Regions from separate parts of the Stenotrophomonas sp. YJH_SMC_37 genome, predicted to be linked through region 4. Evidence: predicted binding sites of a transcription regulator. Region 4 holds the regulator's gene; each other region holds the start of a gene.

Region 1 (5,084 bases), on a different contig from region 4:
CGGCCATCGCGCGTTCAGGGAAAAAATCCGCGCCCATCACGGTCAACGATCGTGATGGGCGCCGTCTCCCTGCCGGCATGCGCTGTTGCTAGAACTCTTCCCAGCCGCCCGCGTTCGCAGCCAGCGTCGGCTCGATGCGTGGTACCAGTACCCCCGGCCGGCGTACCGGAGTCACTTTCGCCGCGACCGCGGCCAGGACCGGGCGCACGGCTGCGGCCGTGGTTGCCGCACTGATGCGGAACACCGAAACCGCTTCGGCCAGCAGATTGGCCTGCTCCTCCATGGAACGAGCCGCGGCGCTGGCCTCTTCCACCAGCGCCGCGTTCTGCTGCGTGGTCTCGTCCATCTGCACCACCGCCTGGTTGACCTGTTCAATGCCCGAGCTCTGCTCCTGCGATGCGGCAGATATCTCGGCCATGATGTCGGTCACCCGCTGCACCGAGGCCACCACCTCGCCCATGGTGGTGCCAGCCTGGCGGACCAGCGCCGAGCCGTCGGCGACCTTGCCAACCGAATCCTCGATCAGGCCCTTGATTTCCTTGGCCGCACCCGCCGAGCGCTGTGCCAGTGTGCGCACCTCACTGGCCACCACCGCAAAGCCCCTGCCCTGTTCACCGGCTCGCGCGGCTTCCACCGCCGCGTTCAACGCCAGGATGTTGGTCTGGAAAGCAATGCCATCGATGACCGAGATGATCTCGGCGATCTTCTTCGACGAGGCCTCGATCGCCGACATCGTGGTGACTACCTGGCCGACCACCTCGCCGCCCTGCGAAGCGACACCGTGCGCGCCGATCGCGAGTTGATTGGCCTGGCGTGCGTGCTCGGCATTCTGCTTCACGGTGGAGGTCAGTTCCTCCATCGACGCCGCAGTCTCTTCCAGGTTCGCCGCCTGCTGCTCGGTGCGCCGCGACAGGTCGGTGTTGCCCGCGGCGATCTCGCCTGCCGCCAGGTTGATGCTGGACGCGCTGGCCTGGATGCGGCCGACGATCTGCGTGAGCTGGTCGACGGTGGCGTTGCAGTCATCGCGCATCCGGGCGAACACCCCGTGGAAGTCCCCCTGCATGCGCACGGTCAGGTCACCGCGCGAGATGGACTGCAACAGGCGCGATACCTGCACCAGGTTCCCGTCGGTGGTCTGCATCAGCCGGTTGAGCCCGGCCACCATGTCGTGGAAATCGTGAGCGAAGCGCTGCTCGTCACCGCGCAGGCTGAAGTCCCCCGCCGCTGCTGCCGTCGCCAGCCTGCGGATCTCACCGTTGATCGCTGACAGGCTGGCCTTGGTCTCGTCCATCGCCTGGGTGATCGCGGCCTTCTCGCCCGGCAGAGGATCCATGTCTACCGACAGATCGCCCCTGGCGTAGTGCTTCATTACTTCGATCAACCGGTTCTGCACCTGCACATGCGAGCCGACGAGCGCATTGGTCTCGTGCACCATGCGCCCGTAGTCACCGGGGAAGGCGCTCTCATCCATGCGATAGCTGAGGCTGCCCGCATCGTGCTGGCGAGCCAGTTCCCCCTGCGCCGCCATCACAGACTGCAATTGCGCCTGCATGCGCTGCATCGACCTGAGCAGCTGCGTCACCTCATCGTTGCCGGAGGCGTCGATGCTGCTGTCCAGCCGCCCGTTGGCGATGCCATCGGCGAGCTTCACGGCTCCCTCCAGCGGCCGGGTCAGGCTGCGGGTGATGGCCCATGCGGCCAGCGAGCCGAGTATCAGGCTCAGCACGCCGAACACGATCGACAAGGTGCCGGTCCACGCCTCGGTCGCGCGGTAGTCCTCGCGGCTGCGCGCCGTCAGCACCTCCTGGTGCCGCAGCAGGGTGGAGATCGCCTCGTTCCAGGCCGTCGCCAGGCCCTGCTCGGCAAGCAGCTCCTTGGCTGCACCGTCGAAATCGCCGGCCTTCATGCGCTCATGCAGTTGCCGGGTGGACGCGTCGGTGGCCTTGCGTGCCGCGTCGATCCGCGCGACCAGCGTATCGCCGGTGGCATCACGCGGAATCTTGATGTACTTGGCCCATATGGCGTCGTAAGCCTGCGACAGCTCCTGCGCCTTCCGATAATCCCTGTCGAAATCCTCACCGCGCTTGATCACCATCAGCCGGCGCTGCATCAGCACCGCATTGTTGGTATCCAGCATCTCGTTCAACAACCGCATTTTCACCATGTTGACGTCCACCACTTTCTCGAACTGGGTGGACTTCAGGTGATTTCCGTACAACGCCAGGCCGACGATGGCGACGATGAACAGCAGCAGCAAACCAAACCCGGCGCCCAGCCGGGATCCCACTCGGAGGTTGCGTAAGGCGAGCATCTCAATTCCCTTGATCAATGGCCGTACGGTCGATGGCGGCGCAGGCAGGGGAAACTTTATGGGCCGATATTATTGTATCGATCCAGATATCCTGAAATGTGCGGGCTGTTGTGAAAACCGCGCACCGGCAAATTCCTGCAGCCGCGCATTGCAAACGTGCATCGGACCACCCAATATTCGACCTGAATGCGGGTTATTCATTTTGCGAGCCGGTGACGGCGCATGGAGAACGAGTAGCCAGCATTAACTTGGGCTGCGAAGAAGCCACCAGAGGCATGTGCCACGCTTCCTTCCGCCTCTGGCCTGGGAAAGAACGTTCGATACTTTCTCGGGAGAGCCTCATGAACTCGCGCTCAGTATCGGTGTTTCTCCGGAGTAGTCCCTGGCATCCATGACCGATGCAGAAGATGCATGGCGGCGTGGCGTCCGCCCACTGCAGAGCAAGCCACCACGTTGCCAGTGCAATGATTCGCATCGTCGCTGGCCCTCTACGCATCCTTCGACGCCCGTCGTGACCTGTGGCAAAGGCGCACCGCGATGCCATATGGCATTCAGCCCGGAGCGACCGCGCAAAGCTCTCTCGTGCTGGGCCATCAACAACAGCGCGGACCACGCTACAGTCGGCGCATGACCCTCGTCCTGCAGATTGAAGGCGCCGCCATCGATGACATCGCCAGCCTTTACACGGAGATCAACCGCGTGTTCATGGCCGGCGAGGCATGGCAGCTCGGGCCGAGCCTGGACGCACTGGACGACCTGCTGCATGGCGGCTATGGCGCACTGGCTGGCCACGCGCAGGCCACGCTGATCTGGCGCGATATCGCCCACAGCCGTGCGGCGCTGGGCGTGGAGGCGACCTGCCAGTGGCTGCAGGCCAAGCTGGACGCACCAGGCAGCTTCAACGCGCGGGCGATCGCCCGCCGGCTGCAGGCGGTGCGACAGGGCGAGGGCCCGACCTACTTCGAGATCGTCATGCAGATCTTCGACAGCCATCGGCAGATCACCCTGGTCCCGGCCTGAACCCTTTTTCGTGCCGCACCGGCCCGCCACCAGTGGCGGCAGCCCTGCGCCCCAGCAGTTACCATGGACGGCCCTGTACCGGCTCCGCTGCCGCCGCCCTCCGGCGCGGCCGGACGCCCCGATTCACGAGTCCCATGTCCAAAGACAAGTCCGCCGAACATACCCCGTTGATGAAGCAGTTCTTCGCAGCCAAGTCCGAGTATCCGGACCTGCTGCTGTTCTTCCGCATGGGCGATTTCTACGAGCTGTTCTACGACGACGCGCGCAAGGCCGCGCGCCTGCTCGACATCACCCTGACCCAGCGTGGCAGTTCCGGTGGCGCACCGATCCCGATGGCCGGCGTGCCGGTGCACGCGTACGAAGGCTACCTGGCACGGCTGGTGGCGCTGGGCGAGTCGGTGGCGATCTGCGAGCAGATCGGCGATCCCGCGCTGGCCAAGGGCTTGGTCGAGCGCAAGGTGGTGCGTATCGTCACCCCCGGCACGGTCACCGACGAGGCGCTGCTGGATGAGCGCCGCGACACCCTGCTGATGGCCCTGTCGCGCAGCAAGCAGGGCTATGGCCTGGCCTGGGCCGACCTGGCCGGCGGCCGCTTCCTGGTCAACGAAGTGGAAACCGACGACGCTCTGGAAGCCGAACTGGCCCGTCTGGAACCGGCCGAGCTGCTGGTGCCGGACGAGGAGAACTGGCCGGAGTTCCTGCGCCAGCGCACCGGGGTGCGCCGCCGCGCACCGTGGCTGTTCGACGCCGACAGCGGCCGCCGCCAGCTGCTGGCGTTTTTCAAGCTGCATGACCTGAGCGGCTTCGGCATCGATGACAAGCCGCGCGCGACCGCAGCCGCGGGCGCCCTGCTCGGCTATGTCGAGGAGACCCAGAAGCAGCGCCTGCCGCACCTGACCTCGATCGCGATGGAAACCGCCGGCGAGGCGATCGCGATGAACGCCGCCACCCGCCGCCACCTGGAGCTGGATACGCGCGTGGACGGGGATACCCGCAGCACCCTGCTGGGCGTGCTCGACAGTACGGTCACGCCGATGGGCGGGCGCCTGCTGCGCCGCTGGCTGCATCGTCCGCTGCGCCTGCGCGAGGTGCTGGTGCAGCGCCACCATGCGGTGGAAACCCTGATCGATCGCGGCGCGGACGCCGACATCCGCGAGCAGTTCCGCCGCCTGGGCGACCTGGAACGCATCCTCACCCGCGTTGCGCTGCGCTCGGCGCGCCCGCGCGACTTCTCCACGCTGCGCGACGGCCTGGGGCTGCTGCCGGCCGTGCGCGAGGTGCTGGCACCGCTGGACTCACCGCGCCTGCAGGCCCTGCATGCCGCACTTGGTGAACACGATGCGTGCGCGCAGCTGCTGGCCAGTGCCATCGCCGAAATGCCGCCGCTGAAACTGAGCGACGGCGGCGTGCTGGCTGACGGCTTCGATGAGGAGCTGGACGAGCTGCGCCGCCTGTCCACCCACGCCGACCAGTTCCTGGTGGACCTGGAACAGCGCGAACGCGAAAGCAGCGGCATTCCCACCCTGAAGGTGGGCTACAACCGCGTGCACGGCTACTACATCGAGATCAGCAAGGGCCAGTCCGACCGCGCGCCGGTGCACTACACCCGCCGCCAGACACTGACCAATGCCGAGCGCTACATCACCGAAGAGCTGAAGGCGTTCGAAGACAAGGTGCTGTCCGCGCGCGACCGTTCGCTGTCTCGCGAGAAGTACCTGTACGAGCAGCTGCTGGATACCCTCGGCGAACAGCT
Region 2 (5,084 bases), on a different contig from region 4:
AGCAACGCTTCGAAGCTGTCGTCGGTGTACTTGTGGCTGTATTCGACGCGGATCGGCTCGTCGGCCTGGAAGTGGAAGGTGCGGCCATCCAGACGGACGTCCTGTGCGCGCTGGCTGACCAGATCGGTTTCGATGCGCAGCCGCGCGATGCTGTAGCGGGCGCGGTGGCGGAAGCCGTCCAGATCGAAGTCGCTGCCGATCTCGCGGTTCAGGCGCGCCAGCAGGTTGAGGGTGAATGCAGCAGTGATGCCCTGCACATCGTTGTAGGCGGCTTCGATCAATGCCGGGTCCTTGTGCAGATCGATGCCGACCAGGGCCAGGCCATCGCGGCCCATGGTCTGGCGCATCGCGCGCAGCAGTGCGACGGCATCCTCTTCGACGAAATTGCCCAACGTGGAGCCCGGGAAGAACAACAGGCGCCGCGCAGGCTCGCGTTCCGGTGCCGGGACGGCGACCGCGCGGGTGAAGTCGGCACAGACCGGCAGCATCTCGACGTCCGGCAGCGCCGGGGCCAGATGGTCGATGCTGGACAGCAGCGCGGCGCGCGAGATCTCGATGGGGGTGTAGGCCACGGGGTCCTGCAGTGCCGCCAGCAGCAGCGCGGTCTTGCGGCCACTGCCGCTGCCCAGCTCCACCACATGAACATGAGGACCGACGCTGCGGGCGATGTCCGGCAGCACCCGCGCCAGCAGCGCCAGCTCGGTACGCGTGGGGTAGTACTCGCAGGTCTGCGTGATCTGCTCGAACAGGCGTGAGCCGCGTGCATCGTAGAAATACTTGGATGGCAGCTGGCGCGGTGTGCGCGACAACCCGGCCACCACGTCGGTGAGGATCTGCTGGCGGCCGGGGGTGAGGTCGGTCAACGCCTGCAGCGCGTCGTGCACGGTGCTCATGTGAGGTCCCTGGCCAGGCGCAGTCCGGAGAACTGCCAGCGCGCCGGCGGCATGAAGAAATTGCGATAGCTGGCGCGCACATGGCCCCGTGGCGTGACGCAGCTGCCGCCGCGCAGCACCCATTGGCCGCACATGAACTTGCCGTTGTACTCACCGAGGTTGCCCGCGAAAGGGCGGTAGCCGGGATAGGCGCCATACGCGCTGTGAGTCCACTCCCAGACATCACCGAACAGCTGGCGCAGGCCGCTGCCCTGCCCCGCCTGCGGGTGCAGGTGATCGTCATCCGCAAAGTGGCCCCGCACCGCCTGAGACGCGGCCGCGGCCTCCCACTCGAACTCGCTGGGCAGGCGTGCCCCGGCCCAGCGGGCACAGGCATCGGCCTCGAAGTAGCTGAGATGGCAGACCGGCGCGTGCGGATCCAGCTCGCGCCAACCGCCCAGGGTGTATTCGCGCTGCAGGGTGTCATCCCAGTACAGCGGGTGCTGCCAGTCCTCGGCTTCACGCAACGCCCAGCCTTCACTGAGCCACCAGCGCGGTTCGCGGTAGCCGCCGGCATCGATGAAAGCACGGTACTCGGCATTGCTGACGGGACGTTCGGCCAGAGCATGTGCCGGCAGCAGCACGCGGTGCGGCGGCGATTCGTTGTCGTAGGCAAACGCAGCGTGCTGCGGCCAGGCTGCAGCGCCGACGGTAACGATGCGCTCGGGTGATTCGATCCAGCCCTGTGCACTGGCAGCGCCAGGGGGGGGGGGCAGGTCCTCGCGGTAGGCCGGCTGCAGCGGATTGCACCAGAACGCGTGCTTGATGTCGGTCAACAACAACTCCTGATGCTGTTGTTCGTGCTGCAGGCCCAGCTGCAGGTTGTGCAGCGCGTGTGGGTCCAGGTCACCTGCCGATAGCCGCGACTGCACCTGTGCATCGACCTGCTGGCGATAGTCATTCACCTGCTGCAGCGAGGGCCGTGAGAGGAGGCCGCGCTGCGGCCGGGCATGGGCGGGGCCGATACTCTTGTAGTAGCTGTTGAACAAGTAGTCCCATGCAGGGTCATGTGCAGGCGCAGCCGGGAAGCCGGCCAGCACGAAGCGTTCGAAGAACCAGGTGGTGTGGGCCAGGTGCCACTTGCTGGGGCTGGCATCGGCCATGCTCTGCAGCATGGCGTCCTCGGCGCTGAGCGGGCCGGCCAGTTGCATGCTGCGCGCACGCACGCGTGCGAACTGGTGGGCGAGATCGTGCTGCGGGGCAGCGACGGCGGCGGGTACGCTGTCCATGCCGACAGCATCGGTGCCGGCGGGTGAGTGCGATGTCATGGTCCGGCGTCACTTCGTTCACATGGATGGGCCTGCCGCATTCAAGAAGCCGCCCCGAACGCCGCTAACGGCAATGCTGCGGCCGCGTCGTCACCGCGCTGGAATTCCTGATTGCCCCTGCATCCGCTCCGCCAGCCTGCGCACTACCTGTTCGTGCTGCCCGCCGTGCTGGTTGCCGTGGTGCTGTGGGCGGCGTTGGGCAACGAAGACGGGGCCAGTCCGGCCCAACGCGTTCTGCCCTGGCTGCTGGCCTGCCTCGGTGCCGGCCTGGCCCTTCTCTACCACCAGGTGCGTGCGCTCTGCCTGCTGTTGGTGGTGGCAGTCATGTTCGCGCTGCTGCACCAGGATGTCGGCGGCTACCTGCGCAGCGGCCATGTCAGCGCGCTGACACCGCTGCGCTTCCATGCCATCTCGGCGTGGCTGCCGTTGCTGTTCGCCGGCCTGTCGTTGTGGCCGGAGCGTGGGCGGCGCAGGCACGACCTGCTGTTGCGCTCCGTCGCCAGCAGTACGGCATTGCTGATCTTCCTGCTGCTGGCCGCGCAGCAGCCGCGCGGCATGCATGATCTGCTGTCGAACCGTCATTGGGCGTGGATCCCGGCCGACTGGAACGCGCTGGCGCAGCTGCCGGCGCTGCTGTTCCTCCTGGCCACGGCGGCGCTGGGTTGGCAGGCATGGCGGCATCCGCGGCCGCTGCACACGGCTATGCTGCTGGCGCTGCTGTGCCTGTGGTGGATGCTGCCGAGGGTCTTCCTGCAGCCGGTGCTGCTGCCTGCGCTGGCCAGTGCGGCCCTGCTGCTGATGCTGGGCGCGATGCTGCAGGAGTCGTTCCACATGGCGTTCAGCGACGAACTGACCGGCTTGCCGGGGCGCCGCGCCTTCAATGAGACCCTGCAACGGGCGCGCGGCACCTACAGCATCGCGATGGTGGACGTGGACCACTTCAAATCGTTCAACGACACCCACGGCCACGACACCGGCGACGACGTGCTGCGCCTGGTGGCCTCGCGGCTGGCGCGGGTCGGTGATGGTGGACGTGCGTTCCGCTACGGCGGCGAGGAGTTCGCGGTGGTGTTCCTGGGCCAGCCGGCCGACGCCTGCATGGATGCCGTGGAAGCCTTGCGGCAGAGCATCGAGGACACCCGCATGCAGCTGCGCGACCGCAGCACCCGCAGCCGCGACGATGACGCCGGGCGTCAGCAACGCGGGCGCGGCGGCAGCGGCCCGGTGGTGCAGGTGACGGTGAGCATCGGCCTGGCCGACAGCCTTGTGGACCCGCTCCCGGCAGCGGTGGTCAAGGCCGCCGACCGGGCGCTGTACGCAGCCAAGGACGGCGGCCGCAACCAGATCCGGGCGAACGCCGGACAGCGGGCTGAGGCTCAGACTGCGTCGAGGTAGTACCAGCGACCGTCGATGCGCAGGAAGCGGCTGTGTTCGGTCATCTTCACCGCGCTGCCGCCGCCTACCCGGTAGCGGGCGGTGAACCTCACCTCGGCGCTGTCAGCGCCGGTGACGGTGTGCTCATGGACGGTCAGGCCCAGCCAGTGCGTACGCTGCCCGGGCGCGTCATCCAGCGACAACTCGACCGGACGCGTGTCCGGATGCCAGCTCTGGCGCAGGTAGCCTGCCAGGCCCCGCACGTACGCGCTGTAGCGCGAACGCATGAGGCGTTCGGCGTCGGGGACGGTGTCGCCGGCATGGAAACGGCCACAGCAGGCGGCGTACTCCGCGGGTAGCCCGCAGGGACAGGGATCGGCAGGTTTTCGGCTCATGCGCGCATTGTCGCGCGGAGCGCCGCCAGCATCCATCGGCGAAGGGCGTATGCTGTCGCGCCCCCACCTTGATTGATCGCCGTGCTGGAACTGGTTCCCCCCGAGTTGTGGTGGCTGGTGGTGATCGCCTTCATCGCCGGTCTTGTGGATGCCGCCGTCGGTGGCGGTGGCCTGGTGCAGCTGCCGGGACTGTTCACGGTGCTGCCGCAGCAGACACCGGCGATGCTGTTCGGCACCAACAAGTTCAGTTCGATGTTCGGTACCGGTGCGGCTGCCTGGCGTTACGCGCGCAACGTGCGTTTCCCGTGGAAGCCGGTACTGTTCGCGGCCGGTACCGCCTTCATCTTCTCCTTCGCCGGGGCCACTGCGGTAAGCCTGCTGCCCAAGGACGCGGTGCGCCCGCTGGTGCTGGTCCTGCTGATCGCGATGCTGGCCTACACGCTGTGGAAGAAGGACTTCGGCGCGTTGCACCGGCCACAGGAGATCGGCCGCCGCGAGCTGGTGATCGCACTGGCGATCGGTGCGGCGATCGGCTTCTACGATGGATTCTTCGGGCCGGGTACCGGCAGCTTCCTGATCTTCCTGTTCGTACGCTTCTTCGGGCTGGATTTCCTGCGCGCGTCAGCGGCATCGAAGGTCGTGAACCTGGCGACCAACGTGGCAGCGATCTCGTTCTTCGTACCAACCGGCAACATCCTGTGGCTGTTCGCGCTGCCGATGGCCGCAGCCAACATCATCGGTTCGGTGGTGGGCACGCGCCTGGCGTTGAAGGGCGGCACGCCGTTCATCCGCAAGCTGTTCGTGGGGCTGGTGGTGGTGCTGATCGCGCGGATGGCGTGGGACACGTTCCGCGGTTCGTGAGGAACGTTATGAAATGGTAGGTGCCAACCTTGGTTGGCACGTTGTTTCAGGTCGCGAAGAGCAGCCGAGCATGGCTCGGCTCTACAGGTAGATGGACCGAGGCGCTCAGGCCTCGGCTTCTTCCGGTTCGTTGGCCTGCTGGCGACTGCGCTCGGGCAGCTTCAGGCGCTTGCCTTCTTCGTCGTACTCGATCAGCAACACCCCGGAGTCGTGTCGGCCGCTGATTTCGACGAAGCAGGCGCCGCCGATGAACG
Region 3 (5,084 bases), on a different contig from region 4:
TCGCTGCTATTGGCCTCGCGGAACAAGCGCTTGTCGGCCAGATTGTTCACTCCGAAACCGAAGCTGACCGTCTCGGTCACCTTGTAGCGCGCGCTCACGCCCCAGATGTTGTACGCGCCACGATCCTGCAGCGCGATCGATGCATCGCAGCTGCCAGTGCAGCGCGGGTCGTTGTTGATGTTGGTCGTGGCCGGTTCCTGCCTGCCGTAGAAGGTGCCGGTCAGCAACACGGACAGCCTGTCGGTGGCCTGCCAGTCCAGCATGGTGTTGATCGTGTACTTCGGAATCACCGACAGCGGCTGATGCGTGGTCTTGTTCTCGTTTTCCACCATGTAGGTGAAGTTGTTGCTCCACTTCAGGCGGTTGCCCTGCTCGCCCAGCAGCGGAATGACCAGGTTGCCTTCCAGCCCCTGCACGATCGCCTTCGGCGCGTTCTCCCAGCGGAAGATGCGGCCCTTGGTGTCGGCGGTCAGCCCGATCTGGGTGTATCCGGCCTGGATCTTGTCCTTGTAATCGTTGTGGAAGTAGGTCAACGACGCCTGCCAGCCGCTCTGCGGTGCCCACTCGATGCCCAGTTCCTTGTTCAGGCTGGTTTCCGCCTTCAGGTCCGCGTTGCCGCGCATGTAGCAACCGGCGCCCAGGCTCGGCAGCGCATTGGGGCAGCCGTTGCCGCGGGTGTAGTAGAGATAGTCCGGATTCGACTGGTACAGGTTCGGCGCCTTGAACGCGCGGGCAATGCCGCCCTTCACCACCCAGTCGCTGTTGATGCGGAACTGCGCATTGAGGCTGGGGCTGGTGTTGTTGCCGAACTGGCTGTGGTGGTCGAAGCGCAGGCCCGGGGTAACGATCCAGTGCTCGCCCAGGTAGATGTTGTCTTCCACGAACGCCGCCGTGGTCTGCGCGTCGGCCTTGCCCCGCGCACGGTCGGCCGACAACCCTGGAATACCGCCGCCGCTGCTGCTGGACTGGCTCATCGAATACGGATCGGTCAGGCGGCTGTCCAGGTATTCAAAGCCGAGCGTCCAGATGTTCTCTGCGCCGCCCAGCGCGGTCGGGAAGCTCACTTCGCCATCCAGCTGGTAGTTGCGCAGGCGCGAGGTAGACCAGTCGGTGCCGTTGAAGCTGCCTTCCGGGCCACCGGCCAGGCCTTCATTGATGCGCGAGTTGTTGACCGCCTCGACTGCGGCCGTCACCCGCGAAGTGACATCACCCCAACGGCCGCGGTGGGTGACCGCACCGGTGTTGCGGTACATGCGGTTGGTCTCCGCCTTGCCGTCGGCCAGCGCCGCCAGATCAACGCCGGTCGAAGTGCCGGTGGTGCTGACCGCACGGTCGCCGGCGTAGATGTTGCCCTGGCGGCTGGTGCCCGCCTCGAACTCGACCACCTGGTTGGCGGTCACGTCCCAGCGCAGCAGCGCGTTGACGTCACGGTTCTTGACGCCCTCGCGGCCAGCCGGTGGCACTGCGTTCGGGTTGGTGGCGTACTGGCGGTTGAGGTCCAGTGAGTCGGCGTCGGTCCTGTTGAGGTTGCCGTACAGGCGGAACGACAGCGTGTCGGTCATCGGCCCACTCAGCTGCAGGCCGACGCGCTCGCTGCCACCTTCGGCGCTGTGTTCAGGCACCAGCCCGTACAGGTCGACCGCACCGGCAAGGTCGCCGGTCGGGCGCTTGGTGATGATGTTGACCACGCCACCGGAAGCACCGGAGCCATAGCGTGCCGCCGCCGGTCCACGCAGCACTTCGATGCGCTCGATCATCTCCGCCGGCACCCAGTTGGTGTCGCCGCGTGTGTTGCGCTCGCCGCTGCGCCCCATGCGCACGGCATCGCGCGCACCGATGCGCTTGCCGTCGACCAGGATCAGGGTGTTTTCCGGGCCCATGCCGCGCAGGTCGATCTGGCGGTTGTTGCCGTACTGGCCCGAGGCGCTGTTGCCGGTGAGGTTGACGCCCGGCATGGTGCGCAACAGTTCGGCGATGTCGTTGGCCGGTGGGCGCCTGGCGATGTCCTCGGCGGTGATGGTCGAGGTACCCAACGCCTGGCGGGCAATCTGCGAGGCGGTGACGTGCACCGTGTCGATATCGGTGGCGTCGGTTTCAGCCTGGGCGGTCAGCGCACTGCCCGCCAGCAGGGCGGCAACGGCGAGCGCCAGCGGGCGCGGCGAGAGGACAACGGCAGGAGACATGATCTGGACCTTCTGGCAGGGCAACGGGGCCTCTGGCAAAGGGCTTGAGGCAACGACGAGGGGGAGGCGGAGCGTCGCTGCAGTCGCCTGCAGCCCGATCCGTGCGTACATTCTCCCATCAATGAGAGTGATTCTCAAATGCGTTCACTCATTGCCGCAGGGCACGGATGTGCTTTGCGCACCGTGCAACGCTGCACCGCGCGTAAACTGGCCGGCTAACCCGCCATCAACCGCACGCCGCCACGGCCGATACCCGTGGTTTGTCGTACGCAGTCAGAGATCGACGTGGAAACACCGCAACTGGACGATGCCAGCCAGCCGCTGGCCGAAGCCTGGCAGCACTGCCTGCAACAGGCTGGCCCTGCCGCCACCGCGCTGCTCAAGGCCGCAGCCACCGATGCCCCAGCCGTGCTGGCACAGCGCTTTTACGAAGTGCTGCTGCAGGACGGGCGTGCACGCCGCTTCCTGTCCCACGACCAGGTCAAGCAGCGCCTGCAGCCGGCCATGCAGCGCTGGCTGGTGCAACTGCTGACCACTGATCGCGACAGGATCGCCAGTGCCGTGGCCTCGCAACGGGTGATCGGCGATGTGCATGCCCGGGTCGGCATTCCGGTCGACCTGGTCACCCGCGGCGCGCGCGTGCTCAAGCACGAGCTGTTCGTGCGCCTGCGCGACGACGCACCCGACAGTGCCACCGCGTTCGCCGCCATCGACTGCCTCAGCGCGATCATGGACATCGCCATGGAAGGCATGACCCTGGCCTACACCCATGCGCGCGAACGATCCACCCGTGCCGATGCGGCCTACCGGTTGTTCTCGCTGGTGCAGAACGTCAGCACCGAGCGCGAGCGCCAGCGCGCCCTGCTGCTGGACTGGGAAAACGCACTGCTGTACGCACTGGCCGGCCACGTGCAGGCCGGCGAAAGCGCCAGCCTGGCGACGTCGGAATTCGGCCTGTGGTTCACCCACAAGGGCATCCCCAGCTTCGGCGAGAGCAGCGAAACCCAGCAGGTCGGCCAGCTGATGGCCCGCATCGACGGGAACCTGCAACAGGCAAGCAACGATGCCCCGGCGCAGCGGCTGGCGGTGCTGCCGGCCATCCGCGAGGATCTGGCCGCCATCCGCACCCTGATGACCCTGCTGTTCGAGCGCATCGGCGAACTGGATGCCGGCAGCGATGCGCTGACCAACCTGCTCAACCGCCGCTTCCTGCCAACCGTGCTGCGGCGGGAAATCGAGCTGGCCACGCGCAACGGCACGCCGTTCTCGCTGCTGCTGCTCGACCTGGATCACTTCAAGGCGATCAACGACGGCCACGGCCACGATGCCGGCGACCGCGCGTTGCAGCACGTGGCCGGCCTGCTCGGCCAACTCACGCGGGGCAGCGACTACCTGTTCCGCTATGGCGGCGAAGAATTCGTGGTGGTGCTGGTGGCGGCCAGCGAGTCGCAGGCGACCGTGATCGCCGAGAGCCTGCGCCGGCAGATCGCACAATCACCGGTAGCACTAGCCAATGGCCAGGTGCTGGAGCTGACCGCCAGCATCGGCGTGGCCGGTCACGATGGTCATCCGGACTACGAGCGGTTGATGGCACGCGCAGACGCGGCGATGTACGAGGCCAAGCGCAGCGGCCGCAACCGCGTGGTGGTGGCCAGCGCGGACCTGCAGGAAGCCCCGGGGCGGCGTGCACTGCAGCGATGACGACAGGACAGGTAGAGTCGACCGCTGGTCGACTATCGCGCGCAGCGCGGGATTTTTCGCACGCGGGGCGAAGAGCAGTCGACTGACAGTCGACTCTACCGACAGTCGACTCTACCGACAGTCGACTCTACCGGTTCGCGCGCCAGCCGATGCGTTGAACGCCACCATCCGCCATGCTGCCCACCACAGCAGCGCCAGCAGCGCGATGCCGGCGCCCAACAGGCACACTGCTGGCCAGCCATGCCGGGCCTGCACCCAAGGCCCCGCAGCCGCACCCGCCCCACTGCCAACTGCATAGAACAACATGTACAACGCCACCAGGCGCCCATGCTGTTCTGCCGGTGCACGCAGCAACAATCCCTGGTTCGAGACATGGAGTGCCTGGCCGCCGAGGTCGAGCACGACCACACCCAGCAAAAGCAAGGACAGCGAACGCGGCAGGCCCAGCAGCGGCCACCACGCGACCAGCATCAACAACAGCGCGCCGAGGCTGACCCGATGCGCGAAACCACGGTCCATCCAGTGTCCGACCCGCGCCGCCATCAGCGCACCGACCACGCCGGCCAGGCCGAGCGCGCCGATGGCTGCGGTTGACCAGTGCAGCGGCGGTGCCGACAGCGGCAAGGGTGCCGCCGCCCAGAACACATTGAGGCCGGCAAACAGCAGCAATACCAGCGGCCCGCGCTCGCGCAGCGTTCGATCGCGGCGCAGCATGCCCAGCATCGAGCCGATCAGGTCGCGCCAGCGCGGCGGCACTGCGGGTATCGGCACGGCCGGCAGGCGCCGCCACAGCAGTACGGCCAAGGCCGCCATCAGCGCTGCCGAAAGCAGATAGACCGCTTGCCAGCCGGCAATGGCCGCCACCGTGCCGGACAGCACACGCGCCAGCAGCAGCCCGATGAACACCCCCCCCTGCACCACCCCCACCACGCGCCCGCGCTGCGCGGCCGGAGCCATCGCTGCCGTGAGCGCGGTGCCCAGCAGTCCGGCCAGCAGCATGGCCGACAGCAGCCAACCGGTCGTGCGTGCCGCTGCCAGCCACAGCAGGGCCGCCACCAGTGCCGCCAGCTGCAGCCGCAGCAGGCGCCGCCGGTCACCGCGATCGGCCAGCGGCAGCAGGCCGAGCAATGCAAGCACGCTGCCGGCCTGGGTTGCCGCCAACACTGCGCCCGCCACGGCACGGTCCAGTGCGAAGGCCTG
Region 4 (5,084 bases):
ACGATGAAAGCGCCGTGCAGCGTGCGCTGGAAGCCTCGCGCCGCGACGTGGCGCCGCCGCCGGCGCCCAAGCCGCGCACCGCCGCCGATGCGGTAATCGCCGCCGTCACCCGCCGTCGCAGCGCCACCCCGGCACCGGAGCCGGTCGCCGCCACCACCTCGGCGGTGGCCGCCCTCGCCCGCGCCGCGGTCGGCGCCACCGGCCGCACCCTGGACAGCGCCGACGAGATCGTGCCGACCCGCGGCAGCACCGGCTTTGCGGCCACCCTCGCGCGTGCCGCCGTCAACGAACCGGCGCTGCCGGAACAGATCTTCGCGCCGTTCGCCGAGGCCATCGTTGCACCGGCCGCCGCCGTGCCGGCCAACCGCGCCCGCTTCCCGATCGATCCGCCGCACGAGGCGCATCACGAAAGCGTGGCGCCGGCCGTGCAGCCGCCGCCGCTGCCGACCGCTGCCGTCGCCGACGCGCAGCCGGCCAGCGCCGCCAGCGAACCGGCGTTGGCCGATGCCATTGTCGAAACCGCGCCGGCCCCCACCCTGGCTCCGGCTCCGGTGCTGACGGTGGTCGCCCAGGACGACGCCGAGATCCGCCAGTTGCGCCAGGAAGTGGCCGGCATGCGCCAGGTGATCGAGCGCGAGATGAACCGCTTCACCGACGAGCGCCTGCGCGGCTGCCCGGTGCGCGCCACCGCGTTGGACCTGATGGACGAATATGGCTTCGATGCCGGCCTGGCCCGCGACGTGGCCATGCAGATCCCGCTGGAGACCGAAGCCCATCGTGGCCGCGGCCTGATGCTGGGGCTGATCTCGCGCAAGCTGCCGATCGCCCCGGTCGACCCGCTGGAAGAAGGCGGCGTGATCGCCCTGGTCGGCCCGACCGGCGCCGGCAAGACCACCACCATCGCCAAGCTGGCCTCGCGATTCGCCGAGAAGCACGCGCCGCGTGACGTCGCCCTGGTCACCACCGATACCGCCCGCATCGGCGCCCGCGAGCAGCTGTACGGCTACGGCCGCCAGCTCGGCATCGCGGTGCACGAGGCCAACAGCGGCACCGACCTGGACCAGCTGCTGGAACGCCTGAAGGACTACAAGCTGGTGCTGATCGACACCGCCGGCCTGGGCCCGCGCGACCGCGCGCTGGCCGCCCAGCTGCAGTGGCTGCGTGCCGCCCGCCAGGTGCGCACCCTGCTGGTGCTGCCGGCCAATACCAGCTTCGGCGACATGGACGAGGTGGTCCGCCGCTTCGGCGCCGCCAACCTGCAGGGTCTGGTGCTGAGCAAGCTGGACGAGACCGGCCGCTTCGGCAACGCCCTGTCTGTGGCCGTGGACCATGCCCTGCCGATCACCTGGGTGACCGATGGCCAGGACGTCCCGGAGGACCTGCACCGGGCCAGTGCAGCCAATCTCGTACTTCGCCTTGAAGATTTGCGCCGAGCGGCCGATATGCCCTGCAACCCGGAGTTGAACCATGCCGTCGCGTGAGTACGCCAAGCTGACCAAGACCTTCCCGCTGTCGGCCACCCGCAGCGAGCCGCTCGGCCCTGTGCGCACCATCGCGGTGACCGGCGGCAAGGGCGGCGTGGGCAAGACCAACGTCTCGGCCAACCTGGCTGTGGCGCTGGCGGGCATGGGCAAGCGCACGCTGCTGCTGGACGCCGACCTGGGCCTGGCCAACATCGACGTGATCCTGGGCTTGAACCCCACCTTTACGCTGGCCGACCTGGTGGCCGGCCGCTGCTCGCTGGACGACGTCATCGTCGAAGGCCCGAACGGCGTGCTGGTCGTCCCGGCCGCTTCCGGCCGCCGGCACATGGCCGAGCTGGCCCCGGCCGAGCATGTCGGCCTGGTCAACGTGTTCTCCGAACTGGAACGCGAGCTGGACATCATGGTGGTCGATACCGCCGCCGGCATCACCGACGGCGTGCTGACCTTCTGCCAGGCCGCGCAGGACACCGTGGTGGTGGTCTGTGACGAACCGGCCTCGATCACCGACGCCTATGCGCTGATCAAGGTGCTGTCGCGCGAGCGCGGCGTGGACCGCATCCAGGTGGTGGCCAACATGGTGCGCGACCCCAACGAGGGCCGCGTGCTGTACGAAAAGCTGACCCGGGTCTGCGAGAAATTCCTCGCCGATGTCTCGCTGAACTATCTGGGCTGTGTGCCGCAGGATGATTGGCTGCGCCTGTCGGTGCAGCGCCAGCAGCCAGTGGTAAAGGCCTACCCGTCCAGCCCGGCCGCGCTGGCGATCACCGAGATCGCGCGCCGCACCGCACGCTGGCAGGCGCCGACCGAACCGCGTGGCGGCGTCGAGTTCTTCCTCGAGCGCATTCTCAAGCAGCGCGGGGTGGCCGCATGAAAGGCGCAGCCCAGTACCGGGAGGTCCAGCGCTCGGCGGCCAACGAGGTCATCTCCCAGCACTCGGACCTGGTGCGGCGCATCGCCCACCACCTGGCCGCACGCCTGCCGGCGAGCGTGGAGGTGGACGACCTGATCCAGGCCGGCATGATGGGGCTGATCGAAGCGTCGCGCAGCTACGACGCCGACCAGGGCGCCTCGTTCGAGACCTACGCCTCGATCCGCATCCGCGGTTCGATGATCGACGAGATCCGCCGTGGCGACTGGGTGCCGCGCTCGGTGCATCGCCGCGCACGCGACGCCGCTGCCACCATCCGCCGCCTGGAACAGAGCACCGGCCGTGCCGCCAGCGCCACCGAAGTGGCCGCCGCGATGGAGATGCCGCTGCCCGAATACCTGCGGCTGATGGAAGACGCCGCGCGTGGCCAGGTGCTGAGCCTGGAGTCACGCATCGAGGACCAGGGCGAGCTGGACACCGTCGCCCAGGGCGGCCCGACCCCGCAGCAGGTGCTGGAGCGCGGCGAGTTCGGCCGCGAGCTGGGCAAGGCCATCGGCCACCTGCCCGAGCGCGAACAGCTGGTGCTCTCGCTCTATTACGAGCAGGAACTGAACCTGAAGGAGATCGGCGCGGTGCTCGGCGTGAGCGAGTCGCGGGTCTGCCAGATCCACGGCCAGGCCGTGCTGCGCCTGCGTGGACGATTGAAGATTTTCGAGGCGGCCGACGCCGGCCTGGAAGAGTGAACATGCCCGAGGCGGCTGCCCCCGGCCACCCGGAATGAACAACAAAGGAACTCTGCTTTGAACAAGAACATGCGCATCCTGATCGTCGACGACTTCTCGACCATGCGTCGCATCGTCAAGAACCTGCTGGGCGATCTTGGCTTCACCAATACCGCCGAAGCCGAGGACGGGCATGCCGCGCTGTCGCTGCTGCAGAGCCAGTCGTTCGATTTCGTCGTCACCGACTGGAACATGCCGGTGATGACCGGCATCGAGCTGCTCAAGGCGATCCGCGCCGATGCCAAGCTGAAGACCCTGCCAGTGCTGATGGTCACTGCCGAAGCCAAGCGCGAACAGATCATCGAAGCCGCCCAGAACGGCGTGAACGGATACATCATCAAGCCCTTCACCGCGCAGACGCTGGAAGAAAAGCTCGGCAAGATCTTCGAACGCCTGGCGGCCAGCGCCTGATGGATACCACGGTCGACAAGAACGCCCTCGCCCTGCGCCTGCAGGAAGCCCTGGACGCACTGGAGTCCGGTGACGAAGCTGCCTGGCGGCAACGCATCGACGGACTGGTCGCGCTGCGCACGCAGCCGATGATGAGCGGCCTGTCGCGGCTGGCCCGCGAGCTGGGACAGGCGCTGGGTGAACTGCCGACCGTGCCCAGCGAGGCCGGTGAACTGGATGACGCCTGCGCGCGCCTGGACCACGTGGTGGCGATGACCGAACAGGCCACCCACCGCACTCTGGACCTGGCCGAGGAATGCCGCAGCCTGACCGAACAGCTGCGTGCCGAAGGCCTGCAGCCAGGCCAGGACGCGCAGCTCGAGCGCATCCGCCACAACCTGACCGAGATCGCCCTGACCCAGAGCTACCAGGACCTGACCGGGCAGATCATCCGTCGCGTGGTCGGCATCGTCCGCCGCGTGCACGAGGGCTTCGGCGCACTCGGCCTGCCGCCGGAACAGCATCGCACCGACCCGGCACTGGCCGGGCCGGCACTGAAGGGACTGGACCGCCACGCGGTCTCGCAGAACGACGCCGACGACCTGTTGTCGGATCTGGGGCTGTAAGCATGAGCGCGGTATCCGACGACATCACTGCCGATTTCATCATCGAGGCGCAGGAGATCCTGGACCGCCTCGGCGAACAGCTGGTGTCGCTGGAGCAGGCACCGCAGGACAGCGACCAGCTCAATGCGGTGTTCCGCGGCTACCACACGCTCAAGGGCGGCGCCGGCTTCCTCGGCGTCACTGCCATGGTCGAGCTGTGCCACGCCGCTGAGGAGGCGCTGGGCGCGGCGCGCGCCGGCCAGGCCGTGCTGCAGGCCCACCACTTCGACGCGGCCCAGCAATCACTGGATTACCTGCAGTCGATGCTGGACGCCGTGTCGTCCGGCACCGAGCCGGGCTATGCGCCGCCGGACCTGATCGCCCAGTTCGACGTGCACGGGGGTGCCGTGGCTGCGCCCGCCGCCGCCGCAGCACCCGCCGCGGGGGGCAGCGACCTGATCACCGACGACGAATTCGAGGCGCTGCTCGACCAGCTGCACGGTGGCAATGCTCCGACTGCGATCGCGCCGGCAAAAAAAGCCGACGACGGCCTGATCAGCGAGGACGAGTTCGAAGCCCTGCTCGACCAGTTGCACGGTGGCGCCGCACCGGGTGCCAAGCCTGCTGCAGTCCTGGCACCGGCGCCGGCGCCCGCGCCGCGCCCGGTCGCTGCACCGGCACCCGTGGCCAAGCCGGCGGCCAAGCCGCTGGCCGAGGCCGAACACACGGTGCGCGTTGATACCAAACGCCTGGACGCGATCGTCAACCTGATCGGCGAACTGGTGCTGTCGCGCAATCGGCTCAAGACCCTGCGTGCACGCCTGCGAGATGAAGAGCTGGACCGCGCCGTGTCGACGCTGGATATCGCCACCGCGCGCCTGCAATCGGCGGTGATGCGCACCCGCATGCAGCCGGTGGGCAAGGTGTTCTCGCGGTTCCCCAAGGTCGCCCGCGA

The links. The regulator FliA, encoded in region 4, starts transcription of late flagellar genes. The targets are predictions, from matches to a motif close to TAAAGTTTNNCNNNCNNNGGCCGATAA.
Region 1: the regulator FliA is predicted to act here: its motif matches at 2,344-2,370, upstream of AC5P8J_RS02355 (methyl-accepting chemotaxis protein).
Region 2: the regulator FliA is predicted to act here: its motif matches at 2,242-2,268, upstream of AC5P8J_RS16060 (GGDEF domain-containing protein).
Region 3: the regulator FliA is predicted to act here: its motif matches at 2,410-2,436, upstream of AC5P8J_RS02230 (GGDEF domain-containing protein).

Annotation. Positions count from the first base shown of each region.
Region 1 is NZ_JCAFTG010000001.1:485,479-490,562, forward strand. Features, by position in the region: gene AC5P8J_RS02355 (methyl-accepting chemotaxis protein) at 89-2,311, opposite strand; gene AC5P8J_RS02360 (barstar family protein) at 2,939-3,331, shown strand; gene mutS (DNA mismatch repair protein MutS) at 3,466-5,084, shown strand, end outside.
Region 2 is NZ_JCAFTG010000012.1:4,798-9,881, forward strand. Features, by position in the region: gene egtD (L-histidine N(alpha)-methyltransferase) at 1-893, opposite strand, end outside; gene egtB (ergothioneine biosynthesis protein EgtB) at 890-2,161, opposite strand; gene AC5P8J_RS16060 (GGDEF domain-containing protein) at 2,312-3,595, shown strand; gene AC5P8J_RS16065 (YchJ family protein) at 3,577-3,969, opposite strand; gene AC5P8J_RS16070 (sulfite exporter TauE/SafE family protein) at 4,051-4,830, shown strand; gene AC5P8J_RS16075 (ATP-binding protein) at 4,936-5,084, opposite strand, start outside.
Region 3 is NZ_JCAFTG010000001.1:459,180-464,263, forward strand. Features, by position in the region: gene AC5P8J_RS02225 (TonB-dependent siderophore receptor) at 1-2,183, opposite strand, end outside; gene AC5P8J_RS02230 (GGDEF domain-containing protein) at 2,469-3,884, shown strand; gene AC5P8J_RS02235 (MFS transporter) at 3,996-5,084, opposite strand, start outside.
Region 4 is NZ_JCAFTG010000021.1:9,585-14,668, reverse strand. Features, by position in the region: gene flhF (flagellar biosynthesis GTPase FlhF) at 1-1,481, shown strand, start outside; gene AC5P8J_RS19455 (MinD/ParA family ATP-binding protein) at 1,468-2,355, shown strand; gene AC5P8J_RS19450 (RNA polymerase sigma factor FliA) at 2,352-3,095, shown strand; gene cheY (chemotaxis response regulator CheY) at 3,153-3,545, shown strand; gene AC5P8J_RS19440 (protein phosphatase CheZ) at 3,545-4,150, shown strand; gene AC5P8J_RS19435 (chemotaxis protein CheA) at 4,153-5,084, shown strand, end outside.